3 regions of the Paenibacillus sp. RUD330 genome follow, and region 2 is predicted to be linked to each of the others. Evidence: a T-box and tRNA genes for the amino acid it is inferred to sense, from the RefSeq annotation. Region 2 holds a T-box; the other regions hold tRNA genes.
What was found. A T-box is a leader RNA that pairs with one kind of tRNA and senses whether it is charged. The one in region 2 lies ahead of leuS (leucine--tRNA ligase), so its partner is inferred to be a tRNA-Leu.
Positions count from the first base shown of each region.

Region 1: it encodes a tRNA-Leu, which carries the amino acid that the T-box ahead of leuS (leucine--tRNA ligase) is inferred to sense. The anticodon was not compared.
Region 3: it encodes a tRNA-Leu, which carries the amino acid that the T-box ahead of leuS (leucine--tRNA ligase) is inferred to sense. The anticodon was not compared.

Region 1 covers NZ_CP022655.2:2,146,189-2,155,952, reverse strand. The annotation lists gene CIC07_RS09730 (hypothetical protein) at 130-1,053, shown strand; gene CIC07_RS09725 (YqzE family protein) at 1,102-1,293, opposite strand; gene CIC07_RS09720 (N-acetylmuramoyl-L-alanine amidase) at 1,418-2,131, shown strand; gene CIC07_RS09715 (divergent polysaccharide deacetylase family protein) at 2,096-2,884, opposite strand; gene CIC07_RS09710 (nuclear transport factor 2 family protein) at 3,161-3,505, opposite strand; gene CIC07_RS09705 (helix-turn-helix transcriptional regulator) at 3,540-4,454, opposite strand; gene CIC07_RS09700 (SDR family oxidoreductase) at 4,534-5,277, opposite strand; tRNA gene CIC07_RS09695 (tRNA-Leu) at 5,808-5,894, opposite strand; gene CIC07_RS09690 (iron-containing alcohol dehydrogenase family protein) at 6,200-7,315, shown strand; gene CIC07_RS09685 (ABC transporter substrate-binding protein) at 7,365-8,420, shown strand; gene CIC07_RS09680 (ABC transporter permease subunit) at 8,438-9,220, shown strand; gene CIC07_RS09675 (ATP-binding cassette domain-containing protein) at 9,207-9,764, shown strand, end outside.
Region 2 covers NZ_CP022655.2:3,576,233-3,585,996, forward strand. The annotation lists gene CIC07_RS25690 (ComEA family DNA-binding protein) at 1-303, opposite strand, end outside; gene comER (late competence protein ComER) at 557-1,396, shown strand; gene leuS (leucine--tRNA ligase) at 1,520-3,961, opposite strand; T-box leader at 4,029-4,270, opposite strand; gene CIC07_RS16205 (3-ketoacyl-ACP reductase) at 4,453-5,175, shown strand; gene CIC07_RS16210 (hypothetical protein) at 5,242-5,919, opposite strand; gene CIC07_RS16215 (GNAT family N-acetyltransferase) at 6,078-6,599, opposite strand; gene CIC07_RS16220 (GNAT family N-acetyltransferase) at 6,737-7,276, shown strand; gene CIC07_RS16225 (GNAT family N-acetyltransferase) at 7,282-7,728, shown strand; gene CIC07_RS16230 (tyrosine-protein phosphatase) at 8,253-8,984, opposite strand; gene CIC07_RS16235 (carbohydrate ABC transporter permease) at 8,984-9,764, opposite strand, start outside.
Region 3 covers NZ_CP022655.2:2,128,903-2,138,666, reverse strand. The annotation lists gene CIC07_RS09640 (ATP-binding cassette domain-containing protein) at 1-173, shown strand, start outside; gene CIC07_RS09635 (hypothetical protein) at 175-852, shown strand; gene CIC07_RS09630 (GIY-YIG nuclease family protein) at 1,205-1,597, opposite strand; gene CIC07_RS09625 (DUF6530 family protein) at 1,624-2,103, opposite strand; gene CIC07_RS09620 (class I SAM-dependent methyltransferase) at 2,481-3,377, shown strand; tRNA gene CIC07_RS09615 (tRNA-Leu) at 3,523-3,609, opposite strand; gene CIC07_RS09610 (TFIIB-type zinc ribbon-containing protein) at 3,706-4,161, opposite strand; gene CIC07_RS09605 (hypothetical protein) at 4,194-4,397, opposite strand; gene CIC07_RS09600 (hypothetical protein) at 4,605-4,934, opposite strand; gene CIC07_RS09595 (xanthine phosphoribosyltransferase) at 5,022-5,594, opposite strand; gene CIC07_RS09590 (YkvI family membrane protein) at 5,756-6,802, shown strand; gene CIC07_RS09585 (glycosyltransferase family 4 protein) at 6,799-7,941, opposite strand; gene CIC07_RS09580 (GGDEF domain-containing protein) at 8,137-9,330, shown strand; gene CIC07_RS09575 (HAD family hydrolase) at 9,307-9,764, opposite strand, start outside.

The DNA.
Region 1 (9,764 bases), 1.4 Mb from region 2:
TAGCGGTCGTTTGCGCGACAGGATGCAGCATTCTTCTCGCGGCGGCCGCTCTACAATCAGATTAGACAAGCTTCGGAACCAAGCCTGCTGTCACTCTATAGCGGATACGACTGGGGGATGTTGAAGAAAATGAGAAGAAAATATGCGGGCACCGCGTCAACCGCCATCGCGGTTCTGCTTTGCGTCCTGTTCCTGGCGAATGCGGCGGCTCATGCCGCGGCTCCGGCCGCTTCCGCTCCGGGACTGGCGGAACAAGCCGAAGCGTGGCGGGCGGCGCTGTCCGCCCAACCGGAATTTTCCGGCTGGAAGGGCGCCCGTGCCGTCATCGAGCCGCTCGGTCCAGGCACCCATTCTTGGCTCGTGACGCTGGACAAGGCCGGACGGACAGCCGGATACATGATCATCAACGCCAGGCAGCCGGATGGATATTCGCTTGGAGAATACGGAGCGGGTTCCTACCCGCTCTATTCATCCGCCCTGCTTCAAAGGAAGCTCAAGGAGCAGAATGTGGCGGCTGCACAGCTGACCAGGCTCTACGCCTCGCCTGCCGCAGCCGTATGGAGGGTCGTCAGCCAAGACCGCGAGGTCGTCTATGCCGACGCCTGGACCGGAGAACTCCTCCCCATTTCCGACGAAGACTGGGCCAAGCAGCTTAACACCTTGTCCTCATCCGATGCCAATGCTTCCGGGAACGAAAAAAAGACAACGTTGGCGTTGTCTCCCTCGTCTGCGGCCCCGCCGTCCAAAATGGCGGTAGCGTATGCCCGGACGCTGCGCTCATCCGATCCGATGCAGCGGCTCAGCTGGCTCGTGTCCAAGCCGATCGGCAGCCCGACCCCCGGCTCTCTCGCTTCCATCCTCAAGTCGGGCCGTCCGCTGGATTACGCCTCCGAGCTGTATGCCGCCAAAGTTCTTCAGGTGTGGCAGGCAGCCGGCCTTCACCGCTGGACGACGGGCCAAGCCTATGCTTCCTTCGTCAACACGGAATCGGCTGCCAAACGGTATATTACCCTTGAGCAGGCACTGCTGACAGGCCAGTTCTACCGCGTCTGAGCAGAGCATCCTTCGAGCGGAACGGCATCGGCTGCCGCAAGCGGCAAATCAACCCTCCTTGCGGCGGAGCCCTCTGAACCAGATCAGCATGCTCATGCCGGGGACGCCGAACCAGCGCGTCAGCCAAGGCTCCTTGGCCTGCTTATGATCGCTGCGCTTCTGCTTGCGGACTTCACGGGGCGTTTCCACATAGACAACCAGCTTCTCGGTCATATATTTGATCCAATCTTCAGGGTCCATCTTTGTCGCCTCCTCTTTATGCGCTTAGTATGTCCGATAACTTCTTGGAGCAAACGCGAATAGTCCTGCCTGATTGCGGCAAAGTATAAAGGTTCGGACAACTTTGCCTTATGGAGGATTGCAAATGGATTTGCGATGGTTCGCAGCCGCGGCGCTTGCGGCAGCCCTGGTTCTCCAACCGGGTACAGCGGCAGCCGGGACCCTTTCCGACTCGCCGGATTCCGATGCCGGCCCCAGGTACAAAGGGGCTCTCCCCTATGCCGAAGTTCTCATCGACGCCGGCCATGGAGGCATCGACGGCGGAACTTCCTACGAGGATGTGCTGGAGAAGAACATCAATCTTGCTGTCGGCAAGAAACTGCTGGCCAGCCTGCAGCAAAAAGGGATCAGCGCCGTCTTGAACCGCAGCTCCGACTACGCGCTCAGCGAGGAGAACCGCTGGCATCCGAGCCGCTCCCGCCATCAGCGGGATTTGTCCCAGCGGCGCCAGCTGACGGAGGAGATCCACACCGGCCTGCTCGTCAGCCTGCATGTGAACTGGTCCCGCAGAGCCGCTGCCCGCGGACCGGTCGTGCTTCATCAAGAGCGCGGCGAAAGCGTGCTGCTCGCGTTATGCATCCAGGACTCCTTGAACCGGCAGCAAAAAACGAATGAGCTGCCCCGCGCGGGCAGCCCATTCTATCTGCTCAATACGGTCAAGCAGCCTGCCGTCATCGTGGAAATGGGCTTCATCAGCAATGATGGGGACAGGTCCATGCTGACTTCGCGGGAGGGCCAGGAGCAGGTAGCCGAAGCCGTCGCTTCAGGGCTTCGGCAATATAAGCTGCTCTTCCGCTGAGGCCGGTACAAGCTCGGACAGCCGGACGAACCGGGTCGTGCCCGCCATGCGGCCGGCTGCCCGGGACAACGCTCCCGAGGTCATGAGGCCCGGAGTGCCGACATGCCCGATCGTGATGCTGTCCGCCTGGCCAGCGGACAGCTGTTTCAATTTATCGACTTGTCTGGCGATATGGCCGGCTTCATACACATCGTCCAGGAAGACGTCATTGCGCAGGACGGGAACCCCGACTTCAGCCGCGACTTTCGGAACGACCGTCTTGAAGGTCGTCCGGCTGTCGAGGAAAAACAATCCCCGCTCCTTGCATACCTGCAGGACGATCCGCATGATGCGCTCATCGGCCGTAATCTTGCTGCCCATATGGTTGTTCATTCCGGCCGCATGGGGCACATCGTCGATCGCCTTCTGCACCGCGAGGCGCACCTGCTCGTCGGTCATGCTGCTGAACAGCGCTCCCGGCCCCAGCCACTCCGGCTTGCCCTTGTTCGGCTCCATCGGCATATGGACGATGACATCCAGGCCGAGGCCATGCGCCTTCTCCGCGTCGGCATGCGTGGAGGGCATGAAGGGCATGATCGCGGCCGTAATCGGCACCGGCAGCTTGAACATCTCCTCGGTGCCCTTCATGTTGTTGCCGAAGTCGTCAATGACGACAGCCACCCGATGCGGCGGACTCGCCGACACATGCTGCTGCGGCAAGAGCCCGATTGCAAGCATGCCGGCCGCCGCGGCTTTCCAGATTGCGTTTCTCATGATCAGCACCCCCTGAAGGTTTCCCCTTCATTTTGCAGAGAAGGGATGCGTTTTATGTAAGGGGAAAACTGGCCCTCTCCATTCTTGGAAGCCGTCCCTCTTCACTGCCGTCCAGTTCTCCCCTTCCTGTTAGCGCAGCCATATATGGAGCAAAAAGAACGCGAAGCCTTAATGAACGGCTTCGCGTTTTTGAGTTGTGCCTGCAAAAATACTCATCTAATCAAACCGCTCTTGCGTAACCGGGAGACCTGACGGGGAGGACCTTGAACCAGCCAGCTATTCTAGATCGGCCTTTAATTTTTCGATTCGGCCATTTTTCAAGTCGAATTGATACACTCCAATAATTTCATTGCCTGCAAAATCGCCTTTAAACAGGACACGCATGTTGACGACATCAGAGTTCACCGTAAAATCGATTATTTCCGTTATGGTATTTGTTTTGACAAAATAAGCAATAAAGTAATCGGCAATCTCCTGCCTGCCTAGGAGATTCCGTCCGAGAGAGTTTTCTTCAATCACCGCATGCTCAGAGAAGGCATTAACATAGCCCTCCACATGGTGTCGGTTAGAAGCTTCAATATAATCCAACACAACCGCTGGCAAATCGGTTTGGCTCATCATAACCGCTCCTTATTCGAAAAAGTTGGCTTTCCGCCTATTGACTGGGACTTAGCCTGCTTATCAGTCCCTCTATCTGCGCCAGCAAGCTCGATCGTACATCATCGGGACCGACTTCCTCCAGCAGGTTTCCGAATGAAAGGAGGTAGCTCTCGAGCCATGCTCCCTTCGGAAGGTCCGCTATGACCGTAAAGGTTCCGTCTTCATGGACGGAAATCATTGCATCGTCAAAATCATCGTAAACCCGGTAAGCACCGTCTGCCCCTATCTTCAATGTGACTCGAACCGTATCGCGAACGGCGTGTTCTTCTGCAAGATCGATGGCGGCGGCTGCTTCTCTTGGTTCGAAGCGTTTTTCCGTCACGGCGACGTCTTTCATCCGGCTGATTTTGAATACACGGGGAGCGCCGCTTGTTACACAGTGAGCCGCCAAGTACCATGATTTGCTCTTGAAAATCAATTGTACAGGTTCTGCTGTCCGGAAGCTCTCGTGGCCCGCAGTATTAAAATACCGAAATTGAATCAAAAAATGATCGGCAATCGCTTGGCGAAGCAATGGGAACAACTGGCGGCGATTGTCTCCACTTCCCCAAGGCGAGAAGTCTACTTCCAGCCAATAGCTTCCTTCCTTCTTGAAAAGACGTGCCATTTTATGCAAAACCGTATTTATTTCCGGATAATCGGCAGCAGCTAAGCTCTGCAGAGCCGCCAGCAAGTCTTCTTGCTCCCGTTCGGACAACAGCGATGCATGAAAGGAATAACCGTCGAGCAGCGAAATCCCGCCACCCTTCCCTTTGCTGGAGTACACAGGGATGCCTGCTGCGCTGAGCACGTCGATGTCTCTGAATATCGTTCGGGTGGAAACCCCAAAACGCTCTGCCAACTCACCGGCCGTTATCGTCTTCTTATTTAAGAGCATATATACGATTTCGAAATGTCGGCTTATCGGCATCACAATCACCTCTTATGCAGTGTAGACGATAAAGGAATCCTAATATAGGACATTCCCAGCTTGATTCGTAAGCTTATTATCAGGTAGGCTGAACAGTCGGCCTGACGATCAGTTCATTGATGCTTGTATGATCGGGTTCATTAATCGCATATACAATCGCTCTTGCAATGCTCTCCGGCGAAATGGCTACCTGATTCATTTCACTCACCCAGCTCTTGACGTCCGGACTACTGATGGAGTCCGTTAATTCCGTGGCTGTGACTCCGGGAGAGATGATGGTCGTTCGGATATTGGAGATGGGCGATTCTTCCTGCCGCAGTCCCTCTGAAATCGCTCTGACGGCAAACTTGGTGCCGCTGTATACGGCTGAAGTGGGATCTACCCGATATCCGGAAACCGAGGAAACCGTAATTATATGTCCCGACTTCTGTACTCTCATCGTAGGCAGTACCGCCGAAATCCCGTATAAGACGCCTTTTATATTGACGTCGACCATGTTTTCCCATTCCTGAATTTTCAACTCGTGAAGATAAGATAATGGCATAATTCCGGCGTTGTTGACCAATACATCTATTTTTCCGTATTGCTCTAAAGCGTATCGGGACATCTTTTGCATCTCCGCTGCCGATGCGACGTTTGTTTTGACATATACGGCGCTGCCCCCGCTCTGATTAATTTGTTCAGCAATCGCCTGGATCAGTTCTTCTCTTCTTGCTGCCAATACTACCTTTGCTCCGTATTTACCAAGCAGCAGTGCCGTTGCTTTTCCAATTCCGCTCGATGCCCCTGTTACAATAACGACTTTCGATTTTACGTTTTCCATCTTTGCACACTCTCCGATTTTCGATTAGGATGTAAAACTACTTTTCTCAACCAGTGTACATGGAGTAATATGACGACATCCTGTCATATTATAAAAGTGAGAGGCAAGTTTTTTTGTACCCATTCAAGCCGCCGGAAGACTTGAAGCAGCAGGTCATGAAATGCCGCTCGAACGGGGGATCGGGAGCTGCAGGAACAGAAAACGGCGGATCGGGAAAATCCTCGGTTCGGCCGATAACCTGAATGGAGACATTCAAGCGAACAAACGATAAGCGAACAAAAAGGCCGAGGGTGCTTTCCCTCGGCCTTTTCAAATGGAGTTGATATGAAAAATAAGGAACGATTTCAACTTGGTCGGTTATATTTCCTGCTCGATTCCCATTTGAATGAAGGGACATCCTCCTCAATGCGACACTCGCAAATGGGATGGGCGCTCCATGTCGCCAACTCCGGCACATTTCGGATCCCAATCAAACAAAAAGCTCCTGAACCGTCACAAGGACTGATTCAAGAGCTGGATTATTCTTAGGGTGGTGCGGTCAAGAGGACTTGAACCTCCACGTCATTGCTGACACTAGAACCTGAATCTAGCGCGTCTGCCAATTCCGCCATGACCGCGAATCACAAGAAATAATATAACATGAAGAATAAAGTGATGTCAACACTTTCCTGTCTATTTTTTGAATTGATTTTTATTGGGTTTCAATCGGACTTTTCTATCGCCGGATGAATTGACAGCAGCGCCCTGCCGCTCCTATACTTCTAATCAACACTATTCCACCTTAATTACTGTGATTTAATCCGTCAGCCGACCGGACCGCCGGAGGCTGGAGCTCGCAGCAACGCATCGCTGCCGCTTCAGCCTCTTTTTGCGGTTCCACCGCAGCAACACATTCCTTTCAGGAAGAATCGGAGGTTAGCCCATGATCGCCATCAAAGCTCCCTTATTGTATCGAAACGAATCCGCCCTTCTGGAGCAGAAGGGCCTGCTGGAGGACTGGGAGGGACGGATCGCGGTCATTATTAGCGGAAACACCGCCTGGGATCTCGTATCCTCGCAGCTTGCCTCCCGTCTCGGAGAAGCCCATATCCCATTCTCCAAGCTGTCGTTCAAAGGCTACTGCACCCAGGAGAAGATCGGCCGTTACACCCTTGAGGCCGAGCGCCTCGATCCTTCCTTTCTGATCGGAATCGGCGGAGGCTCCGTCCTTGACCTGACGAAGGCCGTCGGAGACAAGCTCGGCCTTCCCGTGCTGGCGATCCCTACCGTTGCCGCGACCTGCGCAGCCTGGTCTGCCCTGGCCGTTCTATATGACGACGCCGGACGCTCCGCCGGCTACTTGCCTCTCTCGCGTTCTCCCGAGCTGGTGCTGGCCGATGCCCGCGTACTCGCTCAAGCCCCTCGCCGTTATCTCGCATCCGGCATCGCCGACACGATCGTGAAATGGCATGAGCATGGCGTGAATGCTCCGGCTGGCAGGCAGCCCGGCCTTGATCTTCAGCTGAGCCTTCACGCCGCCCGCCTGGCGCTGGATCTGCTGACCTCCCATTCGGCTCGGGTATATGAAGCCGTCGATGTCCTGTCCCCTCCGGTCGGCGAAGCCTTCAGCCAAACCATCGATGCCGTCATCGTGCTGGCGGGACTGGCAGGGAGCATCCACAGCGGCGTTCGCAGAGCGGCGTTCGCGCATGCCATCCATGACCGGCTGACGTGGTTCCCGGAGACGCAGGGCACGCTGCATGGAGAAAAGGTCGGCTTCGGCCTGCTGTCGCAGCTCGTTCTGGAGGGCAAAGCCGATGAAGCGGTGCCGCTTGCCGCGCTGTTCCGCCGGATCGGGCTTCCCGTCACGCTGGAGGAGCTCGGCTTCAAGCCTTCCCGGCTCAAGGCGCATCAGGAAATCGCCTCCGGCATCCAGCTTCCGGAAGAAGCCGAGGCAGCGCTCGCTTTCGACGCCTCTCCTGTCCGTATCGCCCAGGCGATAGCCGGAGCGGATGCCATCGGCAGAACGGCCGCAGCCAATCTCATGACCGGCTCGTAACCGGCTGCTGCACCCCATTCCTTCATCGCGAAAGGCGGATTGATCCAACATGGCCAACCGGTCCAACCTGACCATCAAGCTTCTCCCTGTACTCCTGCTCTCGGCAGCCTTGGCAGGCTGCGCGGCTTCGGGCAGCGGCTCCGCCGCCGGCGCCGGCCATCCATCCACTCCCGGACCGGCGGCGCTGTCTTCAACCGGCTCGCAAATCGATCTGGGCCATATCACCCTGCGGGTGGGACAGACCGGCTGGGCAAGCCTGGAGCAAGGCTTCAAGGCCGCGGGCGTCGACGACACACCGTACAAGATCGAGTTCAGCGTGTTCCAGGGAGGCAACCTGCAGCTGGAAGCGATCGCGGCCGATCATCTCGATGTCGCCCAGACGAGCGAGATCCCGCCGATCTTCGCCTCCCAATCCGCCGGCGGCGGCAATTTCAAGATCATCGCCCTCAGCAATTCCAATACGCTGAACCAGGAGGTCGTCGTGCCCAAAGGCTCCGCGCTCAAGCAGCCCGCCGATCTCAAGGGAAAGAAAGTCGCATTCGTCAAAGCGACGACGGCTCATTACTTCCTGCTCAAGATTCTCCAGGAGGCCGGGCTGACGTGGAGCGACATCCAGCCGGTGGAGCTGTCCACCGCCGACGGGCTCAGCGCCCTGCTCAGCGGCAAGGTCGACGCGCTGGCAAGCTACGGGAACTCCATCATTGCGGCGCATGAGAATGGAGCGTCGACTCTCGCCAGCGCGAAGGATATCCTCTCCGGCAATTTCCCGATCGAAGCGACTCCGGCCGCGATTGCGGATCCAGGCAAGCATGCCGCGATCGCCGACTTCCTGAACCGCTTGAACCGCTATCAGGAATGGACGCGCGAGAACAAGGAGAAATGGGCGGAGATCACGGCCGCCGCCACCCATCAGGATGCGGCGACGGCGCTGAAGACGCTGGAGGAAGGCGAGGCCCAGCGTCCGTCCAAGGTGCTTCCGGTCACGCCGGAAGCGATCGCGTCCAATCAGGATGTGGCGGATGCGCTGCAGACCGTCGGCCTGTTGAAAGCCAAAGTGGATGTGAGCTCGTTCTTCAGCGATGCGTTCGCATCGGAAATCAAGTAAAGGAGGCCTTGGCAGCCATGAACCGTCCGGCCTCCTCGCGCTGGCGCGACAGCATTCTCCCCTGGACGCTTCCCGTCCTCGTCCTTGCCCTCTGGCAGATCTCCACGTCAGCGGGCTGGATTGCGGAGCGCACCCTCCCTCAGCCTCTGCGCGTAGCGGATACGCTAGGCGATACGATCCGCAGCGGCGTGCTTCTGCACAATCTCGGCATCAGCGCGATGCGGGCCATGCTCGGATTCCTCATCGGCAGCGGAATCGGCTTCGCCCTCGGGCTGATGAACGGCCTGTCCAAAATCGCGGAGAAGGCGACGGATTCCTCGATCCAGATGATCCGCAACATCCCGCTGTTCGCACTCCTCCCCTTGTTCATCATCTGGTTCGGCATCGGCGAGGAGATCAAGCTTGCTCTGGTATCGCTCGGCGTCTTTTTCCCGGTCTATCTCAATACGTTCCATGGCATCCGCTCGGTCGATCCCGGTCTGGTCGAGATGGGCAGGGTCTACCGGATGAGCAGGCGCTCCTTGTACGTTCATATCGTGCTGCCGGGAGCCCTGCCATCGATTCTCGTCGGCATCCGGTACGCCTTAGGCATCACCTGGCTTGTCCTCATCGTCGCGGAGACGGTCGCCGCGGATGCCGGCATCGGATACATGGCCATGAACGCGAGGGAATTTTTCCAGCTGGACGTCATTGTGCTCAGCATCGTCATCTACGCCCTGCTCGGCAAGCTGTCCGACAGCCTCGCCAAGCGGCTTGAAAAGCGGTTCCTGAAATGGAACCCGACCTATGTTCCCCGTTAAGGAGGCGGCCGGATTGGCCCATGCAGAAAAGAACGGAATCGGGTTCGATCTTAACCGGCTCGGGATGTCGTTCGACGGAAGGCCGGTGCTGTCGGAGCTGAGCCTGTCGGTGAATCCAGGCGAATTCGTAGCGGTCGTCGGGCGCAGCGGCTGCGGGAAAAGCACGCTGCTCCGGCTTGTCGCGGGGCTTCAGCAGCCGACGGAGGGAGACATATCCTGGGAGGAGCCTGCTGTCTCAGGCGTGGAAGAATACATCCGCTTCCTGTTCCAGGAAGCCCGGCTGCTTCCCTGGAAGTCCGTGCTCGACAATGTGAGGCTTGCCGCTGGCACCGACCGGGAAACGGCCTTGGACGCCCTTCGTCAGGTCGGCCTCGCTTCCCGCGGGCAGGACTGGCCCTCCGTCCTATCCGGCGGCCAGAGGCAGCGGGTCGCTCTCGCCCGCGCGCTGGCCAGCCGGCCCCGGCTGCTGCTGCTCGACGAGCCGCTCGGCGCGCTCGACGCCCTGACCCGGATCGAGATGCAGAGCCTGATCGAGTCGCTCTGG
Region 2 (9,764 bases):
GGCTCCGCCAGCAGCTCCTCCTGCGGCGGAGCCGGTTCCTGCCGCAGCCTCGCCGCCGGAACCGGCTTGTCCGGAAACCGCGCCTCCCTCCTCTATCCCCGTTCCGCCGCTCGCCCCGCCGCCGCCCGATGCAGCTTCCTTGGCGGACATCGCCTCCGCCAACGCCGCATTCACTTGAACCCAGCCGGCCGGCTCGGAATCCCGCGGCTGCTGAAGCCCGAAGGCGATCAGGCCGGCCCCGGCCAAGCCGAGCGCCAGCACGGCCGTTTTCCGGCCCCGCCTCCGCGATCCATATCTCTCCACAAGCATGCTCCTCCCTGCCTTCCGGCAATGATTCGTGAAGGTTTTCCTTTCCTCGACATGTTTGCCGAGCCGTCCTGCATAGAGTACTAACAATCCGCCTTCCGCCCTGGATAAGAAACGCCTCCCGGGAACGGATGGTCAGAAGGGGCATAGGGGCCGGCACGGCTGGCCGCCGCATTCTATCCCCATGCGGGACGTCCGCCACTCCCGGCTCCGGCCTGGAGCGGACTCCCAGCTCGCAAGGAGGGATCCCATGAAGATCGGATTTATCGGCACGGGCAGCATGGGCAGCCTGCTGGTGGATTCATTCATCCGGTCGGGCGCTGTCGAAGCTTCCGATGTCGTCGTCGCCAACCGGACTTTCCATAAGGCCGAACGTCTCGCCGCGCAGCATCCCGGCGTTGCGGCCGTTCCATCAAGCCGCGAAGCCGCACAGCGGAGCGACTGCCTTTTTTTGTGCGTCAAGCCTTCGGAATTCAAATCCGTCCTGCAGGAAATCCAGCCGTCCGTCCGGAGCGACCAGGTCGTCGTGTCCATCACCAGCGCCGTGCTCATCAGCCATCTGGAGGACCAGCTCCCCTGCCGCATCGCCAAAATCATCCCCAGCATTACGAACGGAGTGTTGAGCGGCGCCTCGCTCTGCATGTTCGGCAGCCGCATGACCGTCGCAGACTGCTGCTACCTGGAAGGCATCCTGTCGCGCATAAGCGAGCCCTTGCTCATCGACGAGCAGTACACCCGGATCGTCTCCGACCTGTCCAGCTGCGGTCCGGCCTTCATCTCCTTCCTGCTGCAGCGCCTGATCGACGCCGCCGTCGAGATGACCGGCATCGATCCCGACGAGGCGGTCGCCATCTCCAGCGCCATGCTGCTCGGCACAGGCAAGCTGCTGACCGAAGGGGGCATGACGCCCGATGAATTGATCCGCCGCGTCTCGGTGCCGGGCGGCATTACCCAGCAAGGCCTGCAGCTGCTCCGGCAGGAGACGGACGGCATGTTCCAGAAGCTGATCCGCATCACCCACGACAAATTCCGCGAGGATCTCGAAAAGGTCGAAGCTTCCCTATACGGCGAAGAGGTGAACGGCCCCTGAGGCGTTCGCGCATGCGAAACCTCCAGGGCCCGTTCACCTCTTCCGGGATGCTTTCCTCAGAAAGAGCCTCCGGCGGCATTTCCCTCCTCTCAATCAAGGAGGCCAGCCGCCTTCGGAATCACTTTAATTGGCTACGATATTGACGAGCTTGCCTTTGACTGCGACGACCTTGCGGACCGTCTTGCCTTCCGTGAGCTCCTTCACCCGAGGGAGCTCTTTGGCGATCCGTTCCATTTCGTCCGTATCGGTATCGGCCGCGATGGATACGCGCTCGGCGATCTTGCCGTTGACCTGCACGACGATCTCGACCTCCTGATCCACCGTCCAGGCTTCTTCATAAGAAGGCCATGCCACATACGTGACGGATTCGGAATGGCCCAGCTTCTCCCACAGCTCCTCGGCGATATGCGGAGCGAGCGGAGACAGCAGCTGCACGAGGTTCTCCATGGAACGGCGCGGCAGCGCATCGGCCTTGTAGGCTTCGTTGACCCAGATCATCAGCTGGCTGATCGCGGTGTTGAAGCGCAGGTTGTCGAAGTCGTCCGACACCTTCTTGATGGAGCGATGCCACACCCGGTTCATCGCGTCGCTTCCTTCGGCATCCGAGATTTTCGGATTCAGCTCGCCGTTCTCGCCGACGAACAAGCGCCAGACGCGGCTGAGGAAGCGGTGCATGCCCTCGACGCCGCTCGTGTTCCACGGCTTCGTCGCTTCCAGCGGCCCCATGAACATTTCGTACAGGCGCAAAGTATCGGCCCCGTATTCGCCCACGATGTCGTCGGGATTGATGACATTGCCGCGGGATTTGCTCATCTTCTCGTTGTTCGTGCCGAGAATCATGCCTTGGTTGACCAGCTTGTGGAAAGGCTCCTTGGTGTCGACGACGCCGAGGTCGTACAGCACCTTGTGCCAGAAGCGCGCGTACAGCAAGTGAAGCACCGCATGCTCCGCCCCGCCGATGTACAGGTCGACCGGCAGCCATTCCTTCTGCTTCTCGGCGGAGCACAGCTCACGGTCGTTCTTCGGATCGATGAAGCGCAGGTAATACCAGCAGCTGCCCGCCCATTGCGGCATCGTGTTCGTCTCGCGGCGAGCCGGCAGGCCGGTCTCCGGATCGGTCGTGTTGACCCAGTCCGCAACGTTGGCGAGCGGGGATTCTCCCGTGCCGGAAGGCTTGATCGCGTCGACATCCGGCAGCACCACCGGAAGCTGGTCCTCCGGAACCGGCTTCATCGAGCCGTCCTCCAGATGGAGGATCGGAATCGGCTCGCCCCAGTAGCGCTGGCGGCTGAACAGCCAGTCGCGCAGACGGTACGTCGTTTTGCCGCGGCCCTTGCCCGTCTCTTCCAGGCGGCTGATCATGGCTGCGATGCCTTCGCTGTTGGAGAGTCCGTTCAGGAAGTCCGAGTTCACATGCGGGCCGTCGCCGGAGAAGGCTTCCTCCTCGACGCTGCCGCCCTGCACGACCTCGATGATCGGCAGGCCGAACTGCTTGGCGAATTCCCAGTCCCGCTGGTCATGGCCCGGCACGGCCATGATCGCTCCCGTGCCGTAGCCGGCCAGGACATAATCCGCGATCCAGACCGGAACCTTGGCTCCGTTGACCGGATTGACCGCGTAAGCTCCCGTGAAGACGCCGGATTTGTCCTTCGCCAGGTCGGTGCGCTCGAGATCGCTCTTGCGGGAAGCCGCCTCGCGGTAGTCGGCGACCGCCGCCCTCTGTTCCTGCGAGGTGATGGAGTCCACCAGCTCATGCTCCGGAGCAAGCACGCAGTAGGTCGCGCCGAACAGCGTATCCGGACGGGTCGTGAACACCTGGATCTCCGCCTCGGAGCCGTCGACCGCAAACGCGACCTCCGCCCCTACGGACTTGCCGATCCAGTTGCGCTGCATGTCCTTGATGCTTTCCGACCAGTCCAGCTCCTCCAGGTCTTCGAGCAGGCGCTCGGCATACTCGGTAATTCTCAGCACCCACTGGCGCATCGGCTTGCGGATGACAGGATGATTTCCGCGCTCGCTGAGGCCGTTGATGACTTCCTCGTTCGCCAGCACGGTGCCCAGCGCCGGACACCAGTTGACCGGCACCTCCGCGACGTAAGCGAGGCCTTTCTTGTACAGCTGGATGAAAATCCACTGCGTCCACTTGTAATAATCCGGATCGGTCGTGCTGATCTCGCGGTCCCAATCGTACGAGAAGCCGAGCGACTTGATCTGGCGGCGGAAGTTGTTGATGTTCTTCACCGTGATCTCTCGCGGATGCTCGCCGGTATCGAGAGCATGCTGCTCAGCCGGCAGGCCGAAGGCGTCCCAGCCCATCGGATGCAGCACGTTGAAGCCCTTCATCCGCTTGTAGCGGGAGACGATGTCGGTCGCCGTGTATCCCTCCGGATGGCCTACATGCAGGCCGGCTCCGGACGGGTATGGGAACATGTCAAGCGCGTAGAATTTCGGCTTGCCCGAGTCCTCCGTCGTGCGGAACGTCTTATGCTCATCCCAATGCTGCTGCCACTTCGGCTCCAGCTTCTGCGGGTTATAACCTTGTCCTTCGATTCTTTCCTGACTCATGGCCTATGCCTCCTGTTCATTGTGCGGGGGCGCAAACGCAAAAAACCTCCCGTCCCAGCGATTAATCGCTAGGGACGAGAGGTTTGAATTCCCGTGGTACCACCCTAGTTGGCGCCCGGCATGCTTTGCCGCGGACACCCACTCATGAAGCCCTTAACGCGGGCCATGCGGCAAGGCTGCTCCGAATCCGGAATTGACCTTGCGGCTCCGAGGCGAGATTCGGCACGCTGCGGGTCCGGCTTGCACCAACTGATGCCGGCTCTCTAAATCCACGCGATGCGGCTTACTGCTCCTCTTCAACGCCAATATGGCTAATTTAAGTCCGATTATAGTGGATTGCAGGCCGGGAGTCAAGAAGCCGTCGACGGCTGTCGAACCCTGCGGCGCGTCATGTCGCTCGCTCACGGCTTCTTCATTTGTTCCTCCAACCAGCCTTCCTATATAATAGAAATGCTGTGCAAGCCCAATCCACACAGACAGGAGAGATTCCATTGGAATTGAAAAATAAGACAGCCCTCATCACCGGCGCCGGCAAAGGCATCGGCCGTGCGGCCGCGATCGCTCTCGCCAAGGAAGGCGTCCATCTGGGCCTGATATCCCGCACCGAGTCCGAACTGGCATCGCTGGCAAGGGAGCTGACCTCCCAATACGGCATCAGCGTCCACTACGCCGTCGCCGACATCTCCGACGCCGCCGAGGCGGCCGATGCCGCCAAGGGCCTCGCCAAGGAGCTGGGCAGCGTCGACGTCCTGATCAACAACGCCGGAGTCGCCACCTTCGGCACGGTGGCCGAGATGGATCCGGCCGAATGGGAGCGGATCGTCCGCATCAATCTGTTCGGCACCTATTACGTCACCCATGCCGTGCTTCCTTCCATGCTGGAGCGCAAAAGCGGCGCCATTCTCAACATCGCCTCCACTGCGGGCGAGCGCGGCTTCGCGACCGGCTCCGCCTACAACGCCTCCAAGTTCGCCGTCATGGGCTTCACCGAGGCGCTCATGCAGGAGGTCCGCAAGTCGAACATCCGCGTCACGGCGCTGACTCCGAGCACGGTCAACACCCCGCTGTCCGTCAGCGGCGGACTCGTCTCCCCGGACAAGGACAACAGCGGCATGATGCAGCCCGAGGACGTCGCGGAGCTGATCGTCGCCGCGCTCAAGCTCCCGGACCGCGTCTTCATCAAGACCGCAGGCATTTGGACGACCAATCCTTGATTTCATGAGACAAGCCGGCATTCCCTGGGAATGCCGGCTTTTTGGACGTTTCGGAGGCTGCTGGCTTCACGAAGGCAGCAGGGGAAGCTTCCGAATCCGAAGCCTCCGGTTCTCATCCGCAAACCATGGCTCCAAATTTCCATATTCCCCGATTTCCGCGTCTGCCGTTTCGATCCAAATCCGGTCCGTCCCGTCCCATCCATAGTCCATGACCGGCCATGAAGGGGATGCAACAAGCTCCTTTTGGTCGTTCTCGTCTCCGTAAGGAAGCAGCGTCATCGTTCGATAATCGACGGGAAGGATCCTATGGCGCACGACGCGATTTCCCTCGGGATAGGCAAGGCGAAGCAGGATGCGGCCTTTGGCGGCGCGGCTGTCCACGTAGAGCCCTCTCGGCAGCTCGATGCTTGACGTCCCGGCGTCTCCAATGCGGACGAGCAGCAGGGAGCAGGATTTATTGCCGCAGCCGTATTTCACCACTCCCAGCCGGCCGGTCCCTCCCGTCTCGATTTCGGAGAAGGCCGTTCGTTCAAGCTCCTCTTCCGCGGCGCCTTCGTCCTCCAGATAAGCCCGCAGCTGCGGCAGCTCATCCAATGGAAGCTCGATTTCGTTTCCTTGATCGGAGGTGATGACCGCCGCCGCCTTGTCCGGCACGCTGTCGGCTTGGCGGCCGCAAGCGCTCCAGCTCACCATGAGCAGGAGAGCAAATCCCAGCAAAAGGAAAGAGCCTGTTCTCCTCGTCATCCGATCTTTAAGCTCCGCTTTGTCCTACGCATTGTCATCCGCTTCGTCCTGCGAAATGTCATCCGCTTGATCCACCGCCTTCTTCGTCCTCTATCCGTGCTCCTTGTCCAACAGCATGCCGCGAAACAAGTCTCCATGCGCACCGTGCCGGACGAATGCTAGCCGCCGATCCAGAATCTCCGAACGACATTCCCGTTCTCCTCGGCATGCGGAGCATCCTCCACTCCACCGTTGTTCAGGATTGTCTTCGCCGAAGCCTCGTTGGAGCGGTCGCAGACGACCAGCACCCTGGGAATGCCGAGCTCGGATGTCTTCTCCAGCGCCAGCCTCAGCAGCTCCGTCGCATAGCCCTTGCGCCTCTCGGAAGGCCGGATGCCATAGCCGATATGCCCGCCGCTCGTCAGCAGAAACGGCGTCAGCCCATGACGGATGTTGACAGCTCCGAGCACGCGCCCGCTCTCATCGACGAGCCAGAACGTCGAATCCGGCACCCAGCCTTCCGGAAGTCCGATGCCGGCGCTGTTTTTCCCGAGCCAATCCACCATCGCGGGGAAATCCGCCGGATCCTTCCCGATGACCCAGGGAACCATGTCTTCGCCGCTGTCGATCCATTCCTCGTAAAAAGCCTTATATTCCTCTTCCAGCCGCAAATCCGGAGCCGCCAGCCTCACATCCGCCATAGCCATCCCTCTCTCCCCGTCGACCACATGCGGCCAGCTCCCCAATTAAAGGGATTTCCCGGACCGGCATTGAATGATTTCTATTGCGGGAAAGTATACCATGCCGCCTTGAACGGCGAAAAGGGGGAGCTTCTATAATGCTCATAGGAAAATCGGTTATGCTGCGGCCGGTCGTTGAAGACGATTGGGAGCTTCGCTACAAATGGCTCGTCGATCCGGAGGTATCCGCCACTCTTTCTTCAGGGGCCGGAATGCCGCTTACTCCTGCCGAGGTCAAGGAACGGACAGCAAAATATGCCAAAAGAAATGCTGACAGCGCCTATTTTACGGTCATGGAGCTGGAAAGCAGCGAAAACATCGGCAGCGCCCAGCTGTTCGGAATCAATCATTGGGCGCGCAGCGCGGAACTCGGGCTATGGATTGGAGAGAAGTCAAGCCGCGGCAAAGGGTACGGAACCGATATCGTCCACACGCTGCTGGGATTCGCCTTTCACCGTCTTAACCTTCACAAAATCATGCTCACCGTGGACGAGGATAATCCCGGGGCCATGCGCTGCTACGAGAAATGCGGTTTTCGCCGGGACGGCATCCTGAGGGATGAGGTGTACAAAAACGGCCGTTACTGCAATCGGCTGCTCATGAGCATTCTCGATCAGGAATTCGACGAAAGGAGTTGAAGACCATGGAGGCGGGCAGGCATATGAACCGCAACTCTATCGTCCTCTTGGAGCGCCAGCCTTCCGTAGAAGAGTTCATCTCCCTGTGGCAAGCGGTCGGCTGGGGACATGCGGATTCTGGAATGATCCAAAATTCCATTGCCCAATCTCGTTATGCAGTCGTAGCCGAACTGGACGGCAAGGCCGTCGGAATGGGCCGGATCGTCGGCGACGGCGTCATGTACTTCTATATTCAGGATGTCGCCGTCCATCCGGACCATCAAGGCCAGGGAATCGGCAAAATGATCATGGACATTCTGCTTGGATATGTACGGCAGAGCAAGATGGACAGCGGCATTGCGTTTGCCGGCTTGTTCGCTGCGGAAGGCAAGGAGACATTCTATGAAAAGTTCGGCCTAAGGAACCATGCTCCCGGCATGACGGGAATGTTCACTGTGTTTGAAGCCAAATAGAGGTTCATGATGGCTATTCCCGACGCTGATCCGGCCCAGAGCCGAGACTCTCCGAGAGGAAGGATCTCTGCAGGCTTTTACTAGTTGAAGCCTGAATTTACTGCCACGTAGGTTACATCCGTCTATCTTGTTCCATTGATATATAATATAATGCAGTAAATGGTAAATGGAGGTGATGAACTTGAAGAAGATGTTTCTCATGCTTGGCTTGACCGCATTGCTTGCCCTTCCATTCGCTTCTCTAGCTTCCGCTGCGGCAGCTCCTCAATACTGCTATACCTCCCCTATTACATGTTTGGAGAAACCTTATTAAGGTAACCGGGCTGCCAAAAGGGCTGCTGCTTTCTCGACGCATATCGAGAGGGCAGCAGCCCTTTTGGATACCTTTTTTCCCGTTACCCGCCTTTTTTGCGGAATCCGCACATAAGCAGATCCCCGGCCTCTCACCCCATGGGTGAAAATGCCCAACGATTCGGCTAGAGACTGTCTGTGGCCTCGCTTCGGATCGAATCTGCGGTTCGAGCTTAAACGCCGCTAAGCTTGTTCCTCAGCGAGGCCAGCTCGGCTTCCGTCACGCCGATAGAGCGGAGATAGGGCTCCGCGCCTCCATAACGGCTGTGCAGATGAGCCAGCATGGTCTCCATATTGGACGGGTCGCTGCCGAGAAACATCTCGTACAGGTCGGCCGGCACAGCCTCCGGACGGTCTGCGCGAAGTTCGTTCATGACCGGCGCCAGGTTCAGGCCCGTCTCCGCATAATCCGCAACGATAGCGCGGTCCTCCACGCCCGCGAGCTGCAGCAGCAGCGCAGCCACGACGCCGGTGCGGTCCTTGCCGGCGGCGCAGTGGAACAGCACGGCATCCGGCTCGATTGCGATCAGGCCGAATACTTCCCGCAGCTGTTCCCCCGCGCCGTCAAGCATCGAGACATACAGATCTCCCAGGGTGCGCGGCGATGCGGTCTCCGGCAGCGCCGGGTTCAGCAGGCTGATGTTCCGGTAGCGCAGCTCGGCGGATTGCGCGAACACATTCGGCTTGGCCGCCAGCTCATGGTCGGAGCGCAGGTCGATGACCAGCTTCACGCCCCGTCCGAGCAGCTCTCCCCGGTCGGCTTCGCTCAGCTTGTGCAAGCCGTCGGCGCGGAACAGGCGGCCGCGCATGACGCTGCCTCCGTCCGCCGACGCATAACCTCCGATATCGCGCACATTGCAGGCTCCGTCAAGCTCGATTTTGCGTACATAAGATTCCATCACCATTATTTAAGTCCGCCCTTCACAAAAGAATCGATGATGCTCCGCTGAAGCAGCAAATAAATGACCAGTACCGGCAGGCTCGCGATCGTCGTGCCTGCCATCAGCGCTCCCCACATGTTGCCGTCGGAGGAGATGAACATCTGGAGGCCTTTTTGGATCGTGGAATGCTCCATCTTGGTCGTCACGAGCAGCGGCCAGAAATAGTCGTTCCACGACGTAATGAACAGCAGGATCGCGATCGAGGCGATCGGCGCCTTCAGATTCGGCAGGATCGTCTTCCAGAGGATGGCCCAGTCGCCGCAGCCGTCCAGCCTGGCGGCTTCGATCAAGGCAGCCGGATAGGAGCGGAACGCTCCGTACAGCTGCATGACGGCGAATGCCGACGCCGCGTTCGGCACGATTAGACCCATCAGCGAGTCGCGCCAGCCGAAGCCGCTGACCGCCACATAGTTCGGAATCATGATGACCTGGAAGGGAACGAGCCAGGTGAGCGCTATGAGTCCGTAGATCAGGCCGCTGCCGCGGAACCGCCAGCGTACGAACGCATAGGCCGCGAGGATGCTGGTGGCGACCTGCGCCGCCGTCTGGGCGGCCGCGGTCACGAGGGAATTGGACAGCATGCGCGCCATCGGAATCGAGCTCCAGGCCGTTTTGTAGTTGTCCAGCGTCGGATGAGAGGGAAACCACGCCGCGCTGTACACCTCCGCCTCCGGCTTGAGCGAGGTGACGATCATCCAGTACAGCGGAAAAATGGCCAGGAACGAGACGGCAATGAGCAGCACA
Region 3 (9,764 bases), 1.4 Mb from region 2:
TTACAAAAGGAAAGCGAGTCCTGCATACGGAATCCTACGGCCACGGGAAGCTTGCCGCCATTTACGACAAGCTGGCCGATGAGGACAGGCTGCAGGCCCGCAAACTAGACATTGCGATTGAAAGTCTATCGCTTCAAAAGTTTTTCTCGTATTTGATCGAAGGAGGCCGCTAAATTGGGTTCATTGGCCGTTCATTTAAAAGCGACCTATCTGCAACTGAGGTTATCCATAGGGATAGTCATCCTGTTCATCCTTCTTGGCAGGTTCGCTGAATTCATCGTCGGCCTCTTTACAGCCGGCAGCGATAATTCCGCGCTCTCGGACGGCAACCTGCTGCTGCTCATTTTGCTCCTGTTCGCAACCGTGCTTCCGCTCGGCTATTACAAACGCATCATGCATTTAGGTGCGGGCCGAAACCAGTATTTTTGGGGGCTTCAACTCGTTTATGCCGTATGGGCGATGGCCATCGCCTTGTTCAATTGTTTGTGGCCTATGCTTGAAGAGAAGGTGCTTCACCGCAACACCGTCGATCTTATTGAAGCGTTCCATTGGAATGAATTTGGCATAGCCGGCTCTTTTCTCTACCAAACGGTTTTTTATCTGATGGCGATGGCGCTCCTAAGCATGCTGGTCTCCGGCTTCGACCATCTTGTCGGATGGCTGCTGTGGGTGCTGTTCATAACGGCGATCCCGGCCGGGACGGCGATTCCTGCGCTGCGGACCCATGTGGCTTCCTTTTTCGAAGCCTTGCTGTTCAACGCTTCGCTGCTGGAGGGCGTCGGATTCAATCTCGTGCTGCTCTTCGCTTTCGTGGCTGGCGGCTGGTATTTCACTAGGCGAAGAACGCATTGAATGGGTGCCTGACAGCTGAAGAAAGTTATGCCACCATAGGAGTAAATGGAGCGGGGATGTTCCCCACGTTCATTTCCAACTCGCAAAAAAGCTCCTGCATCGCTGCCGGACGGCGGATGCGGAGCTTTTTCGATTTATGGGCATGCTGCTTGGCCCGGCATCGGGATGCCGTCCCAGCCATCGCAAGCATAGTCCGGCTTCATAAAGTGTTCCCGGCAAGCCTTCGAGCCGGTTGACGGCCAAGATGCTCGCCTCTATTTGACCGAGTCCGTCATGCCCGCCACGAAATGCTTCTGCATCAGAATGCCGGCGAGCTCCCGGAGCTTCCTCTATTCGGATGCTTGAAGGCATCCTACCTTTGCCGCTTCGGCTTGTTGTAGCCTTTGTCTCCGTACGGCTCCAGCTTCTCCAGCCATAGTTCAAGCAAGGCGTCGACCTCCGCCTGGTAAGCCTTCAGCTCGGAGCGATCCCCCATGAACTCTTCCTTCGGCTTGATCTGATCGAGCTCTTCATAAACGAAGCTGTCCGCTCCGTATGTTTTCCAGTCCTGTTGAAGCTCGTGCATGCTGTTCAGTCCCGTGCTTTTGAAAAAGTCCAGCCGGTTCTTCGCTCCGGGAAGATCCATGCTGCCGCATACGAGCACCTTGCCGTTCTGCGTATTGCGGATCTGATAGACGCCCATGGGGCGAAAGGACTGCTTGTATTCGGAGGCAAGCTCCTTTTTGCTTTGCTTATCCAGCGACATGATTGTATTCTCCTTCCGTGGAATGCTTAATAGCCCATTTCCTTCAGCTGCCGGGACAGCACCGCCAGCCGTTCCCCGAGCAGCTCTCCATCCTCGCCCAACGCCTGGCTGAACAGCCGGATGTCTTCGCCGATTCTGTCGTTGCCCGTGCATACCTCTACCGTCATCGCATCGCCCTGAAGTCCGACGCGGTCGATCACCGGATTTTCCGGATCATACAGCTCGGGGTATCGGTAAGCCTCGCGGAAGTGCATCATGCCCCGCGTAAGCAGAATCGCGAGATCAAGCACCCGGTGAAGAGGCAGCTCCTCCGACTGGCGGGACCATTTCTCTCCGGTATAGCGCCATACCTTGGCCGAGATGTCGACTTTGCCGCGGTCGTTCCATTGGGCGAGGCCGAGCGAAAGGCCCTTCGCATCGGAATGATTCGCATTCCGTCCATCCACCTGCTCGTAATTTTCCGTCACAAGGACGGGCTTGTGCTTAAGGCCCGTAGGTATTTTCACGAGAAATCAGCTCCCTTTCTTCCTATCCGCATGGCATGCAAGCGAACTTTTTTAAATTACTAATTTACTAAATTACTAATTTACTGATATGAACCCAGAATACCGCATAGCTCCGCCGTCGTCAACAAGCTCCTGCTGCCATGCAAATAGACTGTCGCCCCCCGCCCGACAGTTCCCTTCGGCTCTTCAACATCGGCGGCGCCGAGCAAGCTCCTGAATCAAGGACATCAAGGACATGGGAATATCCGTTTCTGTCTAAGGCCGCTTTTATTGTGGACATTAGAGGTCCATTATGGTTATATAGAAAGAGGGATTGCCTGCTCCAGAAGCTGGACAAGCTTTCCCATGACGACACTTTACTTCTAGGAGGAGATTACATGCCCTCATTTTTTGATGCGGCTGTTTGGGAGCAAGAATGGAAACATGCTGGAGATACCCTTGTGAATACGATGAAAAAAGCCGGAATCGATCCGTCCCGATCGTTCGATTCCAAGGCGGCTTCCTTCAACGAGCAGTCATTCAGCGCGGAAGGACGAAAACGAACCGACAGGATCATAGCCTGGCTCGAAGGACAAGGGGTCCCTTTCCATAACGCCTCCGTTCTGGACATCGGCGCCGCCTCGGGAGTGTTTTCCGTGCCTTTTGCCGAGCGAGGAGCTCATGTCACGGCTGTCGAATCCTCTCCCCCTCTGATCGGGCTGCTGCAAGAAAACATGAAGAAATTCGGCCTGGACAAGACGACGATCGTATCCGAGCCGTTCGAGGCTGTCGATGTGCAGGCAAGAGGCTGGAGCCAAGCCTTCGATCTCGTTTTTGTCTCCATGTGCCCGGTGATCCTCGACTGGGAAAGCGTGGAAAAGGTACTCCGATGCGCCCGGCAGTTTTGCTATATCAGCATGCCGGCTGGCTCAAGGGTGAACAGCCTGGCGCAAGAAATCTGGCCGCTGCTCGCCGATAGGCCCTTCAAGGAAAAAGAAACGGAGTTCGGGTATTTCCTCCACCTCCTGTATCTCAAAGGATATTCCTATGAGTCGCTCGTCACCCGGGAAATGAAATCGGCCGAGCTCTCCATAGAAGAGGCGCTGCAGGAAGCGATGCATTGGCTCCGCATCTACGGCCTTCCTTCCGATGAGAGGAGCCGCAAGACGGTGGCGGACTACTTGGAGAGGACATACCCTTCCGGCAAAGTCGCCGTCCAGGAAGGCGGCCGGTTCGGCAAAGTGGTCATTCGCCTGCAGGATCCAAGCATGCCGGAAAGAACGGTTCGGAGCTGAGAGACCGGCCGGCTTTTCCAACCCTGTCGTCGATCATTTGCAAGAGGGAATGATCGGCGACCCTGCCGCGTCAAACATGAACGACATGAAAAACAGGCTCCTGACGGCAGAAATGCCGTTCAAGAGCCTGTGAAAGGTTGAGGTATGGTGCGGTCAAGAGGACTTGAACCTCCACGTCATTGCTGACACTAGAACCTGAATCTAGCGCGTCTGCCAATTCCGCCATGACCGCACATCTTGTACTTCGCAGCGAAGCAACCGCTGCAACGTTGTTTATATTATCATGTCCGTCATGGACAAGTCAACGGATCCCTAAAAGTTCCGCAATTCAGTTTTTTGAAGGCAGCGGCTGGTACGCATGGCTTCCCTGCATGGCTTGCTCCACCGTATGCTTCTGCGCTCTCCCGAATTCCGCAGGAGGCATTCCATACCCTTCGTCCGCCGTTCCGATAGCCAAAGCCCCGGCTTCAGCCGGCACATACCCGTAAGGAGATGAGCCGGCGCCAGGCGCGGCTTCCGGATCGGGAGCTCCGTACACCGTAACCTGCTCATCCCTGCTGCTTGCACGCTCTCCTGCTTCCGCTGAGCCGGCTCCGAACGGGGCTTCCTGCTCAGGATCAGCGGCAGGACCTGGAGTGTAAGGATAGAGCTCCACCCCTCCGAATGCCAGCTTGTCCTCTTCATGTCCGGTAAGCCGCACGCTTCCGCATACCGGGCATTTGTGGATCGAAATTCCGTCCGTCTCCGAATGATTCATGACCATATGGTCGTTAGGGCATAACATGTTGCGCCGCCTCCTTCGTTTGTTGAGGACGATCAGGAACGCGGAGCCGCTGCAGGCTCGTACCGGTAGCTCCGGCTCAGCTTGACGACACGCTTGTTCGGCCTTCGGATCATGACCGAATCGTCATCCCAGGCCACTACGATTCCAAGCACGTCGTTCTGCTCCATCTCATCCCGGATCACCCTGACCTTCTCGCCTGAGAGCCGATATTGGTTCAGCAGGTCTTCGCTTGCGATGTTCATAAATGTACCCTCCATTCTCAAGGTTGAAACAGCTCCAGCTATGCATATCGTATCCTCAAGACGCAAAAAAAGCCCCGGAAGACTGGCTAGCCGCATGTCTCCCGGACCTCTCTATGCTTCATTCGGCGTTGCCGCAGCTCCTTCGGCGTCGCCGACTGGCTTCATTCGGCGTTGCCGGCAGATCATTCGACGTTCGACAGGTCACTCGGCGTTGCCGACATGCTCCTTGGTGTCGTTAGTCTCGAACCACTCGTCCAGAACTCTGGAAGACATCACGCGCTTGGCGATATAATCGGCCTGGCGCTCGGTGAACTGGCCCTTCCATTCCATCCCCAGCTCCTCGCTGAGCTTCACGACCGTCAGCAGCTCCGACCAGGCGACGTAGCGCTTGTACCAGAAAAACTGCGGATGCTCGATCATGTAAGGATAGAGATCGTCAAACTCCGTATGTTTGCAATCGAGCGCGCGCTCGAAATGGACTTTGGCATCGGACAGCTTGGATTCAAAAAACTCGGAACTCGCGTTTTCCATATCCTTATGCCTCCCTTGAAGATCTTGTTCCTATTATAGGGGATACGGCTATCCGGGAAAAGAGTTGATTTCCCGCTGATGTTGTGCTCAATCCGCGAACACGATGTTCCCGTTCTCGAGCGAGGCGATCTTGACCAGCGATTCCACGCGGATTCCGCTCTCCCGCATCGTGCTTGCGCCGGCTTGGAAGGCTTTCTCCACGACGACGCCGAGACCGGCCAGCGAAGCCCCGGAGCGCTCGATGATGCGGACCAGGCCGCGCGCGGCATCTCCGTTGGCGATGATGTCGTCGATGAACAGCAGCCGGTCGTCCGCAGAGAGCATGGACTTGGATACCATCAGATCCGTCACGATTCCCTTGGTGAACGAAGGCACCCGTTCCGAATAATGATCCGGATCGGCGATCAGCGTCTTCTTGCGGCGGGCGAACAGCAGCGGCACACCGAGCTCGAGGGCGGTGGCGAACGCGACGGGAATGCCGGACGATTCCACCGTAATGACTTTGGTCACCTGCTCCTCGGCGAAGATGCGCGCGAATTCCCGCCCCATCTCCATCGTAAGGACAGGATCGACCTGATGATTCAGAATCGCATCGAGCTTGACCACGTCGCTCGACATGACAGAGGCTTCCTGCAAGATGCGTTGCTTCAATTGTTCCATGGCGCATTAGTCCCTTCCGGCGTCATTCTTTCCGTTAAATTATCATAGCTGGAGCGTTCGCGCAACCCGGGACGGGCTCCCCGCCTGCCAAAGACTTGTCATGCCTGTCCCCTCCCTGTCATAGAATGGTAGGGATTGATTCAGAAGCGGAGGCGACGAGAATGCCGGGACGCACAGGGCGAGTGCTGCAGATCGGGTTTACGTATATGGGCACCATCGTCGGAGCCGGCTTCGCGACCGGACAGGAAATCTTGCAGTTTTTCACCCGGTACGGCTACTGGGCTTCCTTCACCATTGCTGTCGCGACGGTTTTTTTCATCTGGCTCGGAGCCAAGATGATGATTCTGGCCGGTGAGATCGGCGCCAAATCCTACGAGGATCTCAACAAGGCGCTGTTCGGCCGCTCGATCGGGCAGCTGGTCAGCCATTTCATGCTTGTCGTGCTGCTCGGCGTCAATGCGATCATGCTTGCCGGAGCGGGAACGATCTTTTATGAGAACTGGAACATCTCGTATCAGACCGGCCTCGTCGTCACTCTCGTCGCTTGTTATGCGATGCTGCGCAGGGGAATGAAGGCGATCCTTACCGTCAACAGCATCGTCGTGCCCGTCATGCTGCTGTTCACCGTGTTCGTCCTGTTCGACACCTTCCATTCTCCCGGCTCAGATCGCTGGATCACATTGCAGACCGACGCATCGCCGCTTCGGATATGGGCTTCCCCATTCCTGTATACGGCTTTCAACCTCGCCATGGCCCAGGCCGTGCTCGTGCCGCTCGGAGCCGAGATCGCCGACCGCAAGGCGATCAAGCTCGGCTCCTGGTTCGGAGGTTTCGGCATCGGCTTCATGCTGCTGGCAGGCCATATCGCCCTCAGCTCCCATATGCCGGGCGTCCAGCAATATGCGATTCCGATGGGCGGCATCGCGCGGCAGCTCGGCAGCGGCGTGCAGCTCATCTACATTTTCCTGATCTTCTCCGAGATTTTCACGACGCTGATCGCGGACGTGTACGGCCTTGCGCTCCAGCTGCAGGACCGCCTCCCCATTCCCCGGAATTTGATCATCATCCTCATCCTCATCTTCTGCTATCTGCTCAGCCAGATCGGCTTCGGCCCGCTCGTCTCGACGCTCTATCCGTTGTTCGGCTTCGTAAGCCTCGGATGGCTGCTGCTGATGATACGCAAAAAAACCGGGAGGGGGGGGAATTAGCCGTTCCCGCCCGCTTCCGGCGCCGTCTCCAGATAGACCTGCTTCAATTGGGAAATCACTCTCGTAAGGGAATAGGCCTTCTTCGCTTTGTCCCATGCCGCCCGCGCCAGCTGGTAGCGGAACGTCGAATCCGTCACGAGGCTCTCCAGCGCAGCCGCGAGCGCGGCCGGATCGTCCGGGGGAACGAGCAGTCCGTTCACGCCGTCGTCGATCTGCTCGCCGATGCCGCCGACATCCGTCCCGACAAGCGCAAGCCAGCACAAGGCCGCTTCGGCGAACACGCTGCCGAACGCCTCCGCTCTGGACGGAAGGACAAAAACGTCGAAGAAGGGCATGAACTCCTCCGGATGGAGCATGTAGCCGTAAAAGATGATGTCGTCGTATAAGTCCAGGCTCTGGGCCAGCGCCTCGAGCTCCTCGCGGATCGGGCCGTCGCCGATGATGTGCAGCACGAACGGATGCCCTTTGGCCTTCAGCTCCGCGCAGGCATGGAGCAGGATGTCGATGCCCTTGGCAGGGACGAGCCGGCATACCGTAATGAGCTGCGGAACCGCATTTTCGTGGCTGATCGGCTTGAATCTGCGCTCGTCGAATCCGTTGGCGATGATTCCGATGTCTTCGGGGCGCTCCACATAGGGCGCCAGATAGGCGCGGAATGAATCCGACACCGTCAGGATCCGGTCCGCGGTATCCTCGATTTCCTTGTAGATGGATGTCAGGAACCGGTGTTCGGGACCGCCCTCCTGAATTTTGCCGTTAAGGATCAGCTCCCTCTCGTAGCTGGAATGGATCGTGACGACCAGCGGCGTATCCGGGAAGACCTGCTTCATGACAAGCGCCGCAACGGGATGATGCGCATGGATCAGATCATAGGAGCGCTTGACGCGCAGCTTTGTCCACCACAGGTAATCCCGAAGCGTCTGCAAATATTTGGCCGTAATCGGATTGTCCTCGAACTCGCCCGCATTCAGATGGAGGAACGGAAAGTCCTCCTTTCCTTTGCCCCGGATTCTTTTGGGCAGGGAGAACAGCTCTGTCGGCCAGCCGACTTTGTTGAACCTCTCCTGCATGTACGGAACCATGGAAGAAACGCCGCCGGGCTGTTCCGGCGGAAAAAACAAGGCCTGCAAAATTTCCATCGTCCGCATCTCCTCCGAACAGACATGATCATGTTATACTAGAACGGACGTTCCCTCTAATATCTTCCTCCCGTCAAGCCGATACCGCCATTGTAGCATGAAACGGACCCTCGATAGATTCCAGGCAGCAAGATCATGGAATTCGAGATCCGAAGTCGCAAGAAGAATCGTTGACAAAGACGGAGTGTATTCGCTATGACCAATTGGATGTCGAACCCTTCCATCGGACTGTTCGCTTCAGCCTGCTCCCTCACCGTGCTGGCCATGATGATGTTCATGTCCGTGCGCCTGTACCGCAGCTACCGGCGGCATCCCGTCTACCGGCTGCTGATCGTCGTGCTGCCGCTCCTGATGATGCTGCAGCTGCTTCAGGCTGCCGGGGCCGACGGCGGGACCTCCCCGCCGCTTCTCCAGCTGGGGACCAGACTGCTGGGCATTTTCGCTTTCATCATTATAAACTTTGTGTTCATGAAATTATACAGCCATCCTGCCGTCCGCCTCAAGGGAGCGCCCTTTTTCCTGATGGCGCTCGCCGCCGCCCTCATCGCGGGACTCGAGATCGCATTCAATCCGCGTCTGCTGGAGACTTCCGCCGGCGCGCCGATCCCGTTCGTAGGCCTCGATTTCTATGGAATTCTTGTCAATTTCCTGATTTTGCTGGACACGAGAGGTGTCGAGCTGCGCACGAAGTATTCCGTCGGCCTCATGATCTACTTCGCCGGAGACCTGGCCCGCGTCACCGACCGCTATGTCTTCCAAGGCAGCGTGCCGATGCTGCTGCTGCTCTCTAGAATGCTGCCCGTCATCTACTTCATCCTGCTTTTCCTGCTGCTGTTCGAATGGGTGGTCGACAGGCTGCTGACGACTTACCGCTCCTCCATCACCGACGGGCTGACGGGATTGTACAACCGCAAGCACTTCCATCAGAAGGCCGGCCAGATGATGGTCCGCGGCAAGGGAATCGCCGTCATCTTCGGCGACATCGACAACTTCAAGAAGCTGAACGACACCCACGGGCATCATCGGGCGGACGGGGTGCTCAAGCAGGTCGCCGAGATCATGCGGGAGATCAGCCAGAGCGGCGGCATAGCCGGCCGTTACGGGGGCGAGGAGCTGCTGCTCGCTGTAGGCGCCGGGGACAAGGCCGCCGAGATCGCAGAGCTGCTCCGCCGCCGGGTCGAAGAAGAGTCCATCGTCACGATGAGCATCGGCGTCAGCTATTCCCGCAGCGGCAGCACCGTGGAGGAAGTCATCCGGGAAGCCGATGAAGCCATGTACCGCTCCAAGACGACGGGCAAGAACAAGGTGACGATCGTCAATGCTCCGGCCCGCCCGGGACGCGGCAAAAAAAGCGGCTCCCTGAAATCAGGAAAGCCGCTTGATGGATGATGCCGTCTGGCCCCATGCATGCCGGATCGCTTCGGGAAGCTCGGCCAGGCCGGAGATGACGGCATCGGGCATGACCGCGATGGATTCGTTCCAGGGCTGGCTCCGCTTGAGCCATACGGCCCGCATTCCGCTGAGAAGCGCGCCTTCGACGTCGTTGACGGGATGATCCCCGACGAAGAGCGCCTGCTCGGGATTGACGTCGAGCTCAGCCAGAGCCCGGGCGAATATGAGTGGAGACGGCTTCTTGATTCCCGCCGATTCCGAGACGACGATGGAGCCGAACCAGCCCCGAATGCCCAGCTTGTCGATCTTGCCGTTCTGGATGTCGTCCCTGCCGTTCGTGACGATGCCCAGCCTGTAGTAGGGACGAAGCGCGGACAACAGCTCTCTCATCCCCTCCATCGGAACGGCGGAAGCCACATAATGCGTCTGGT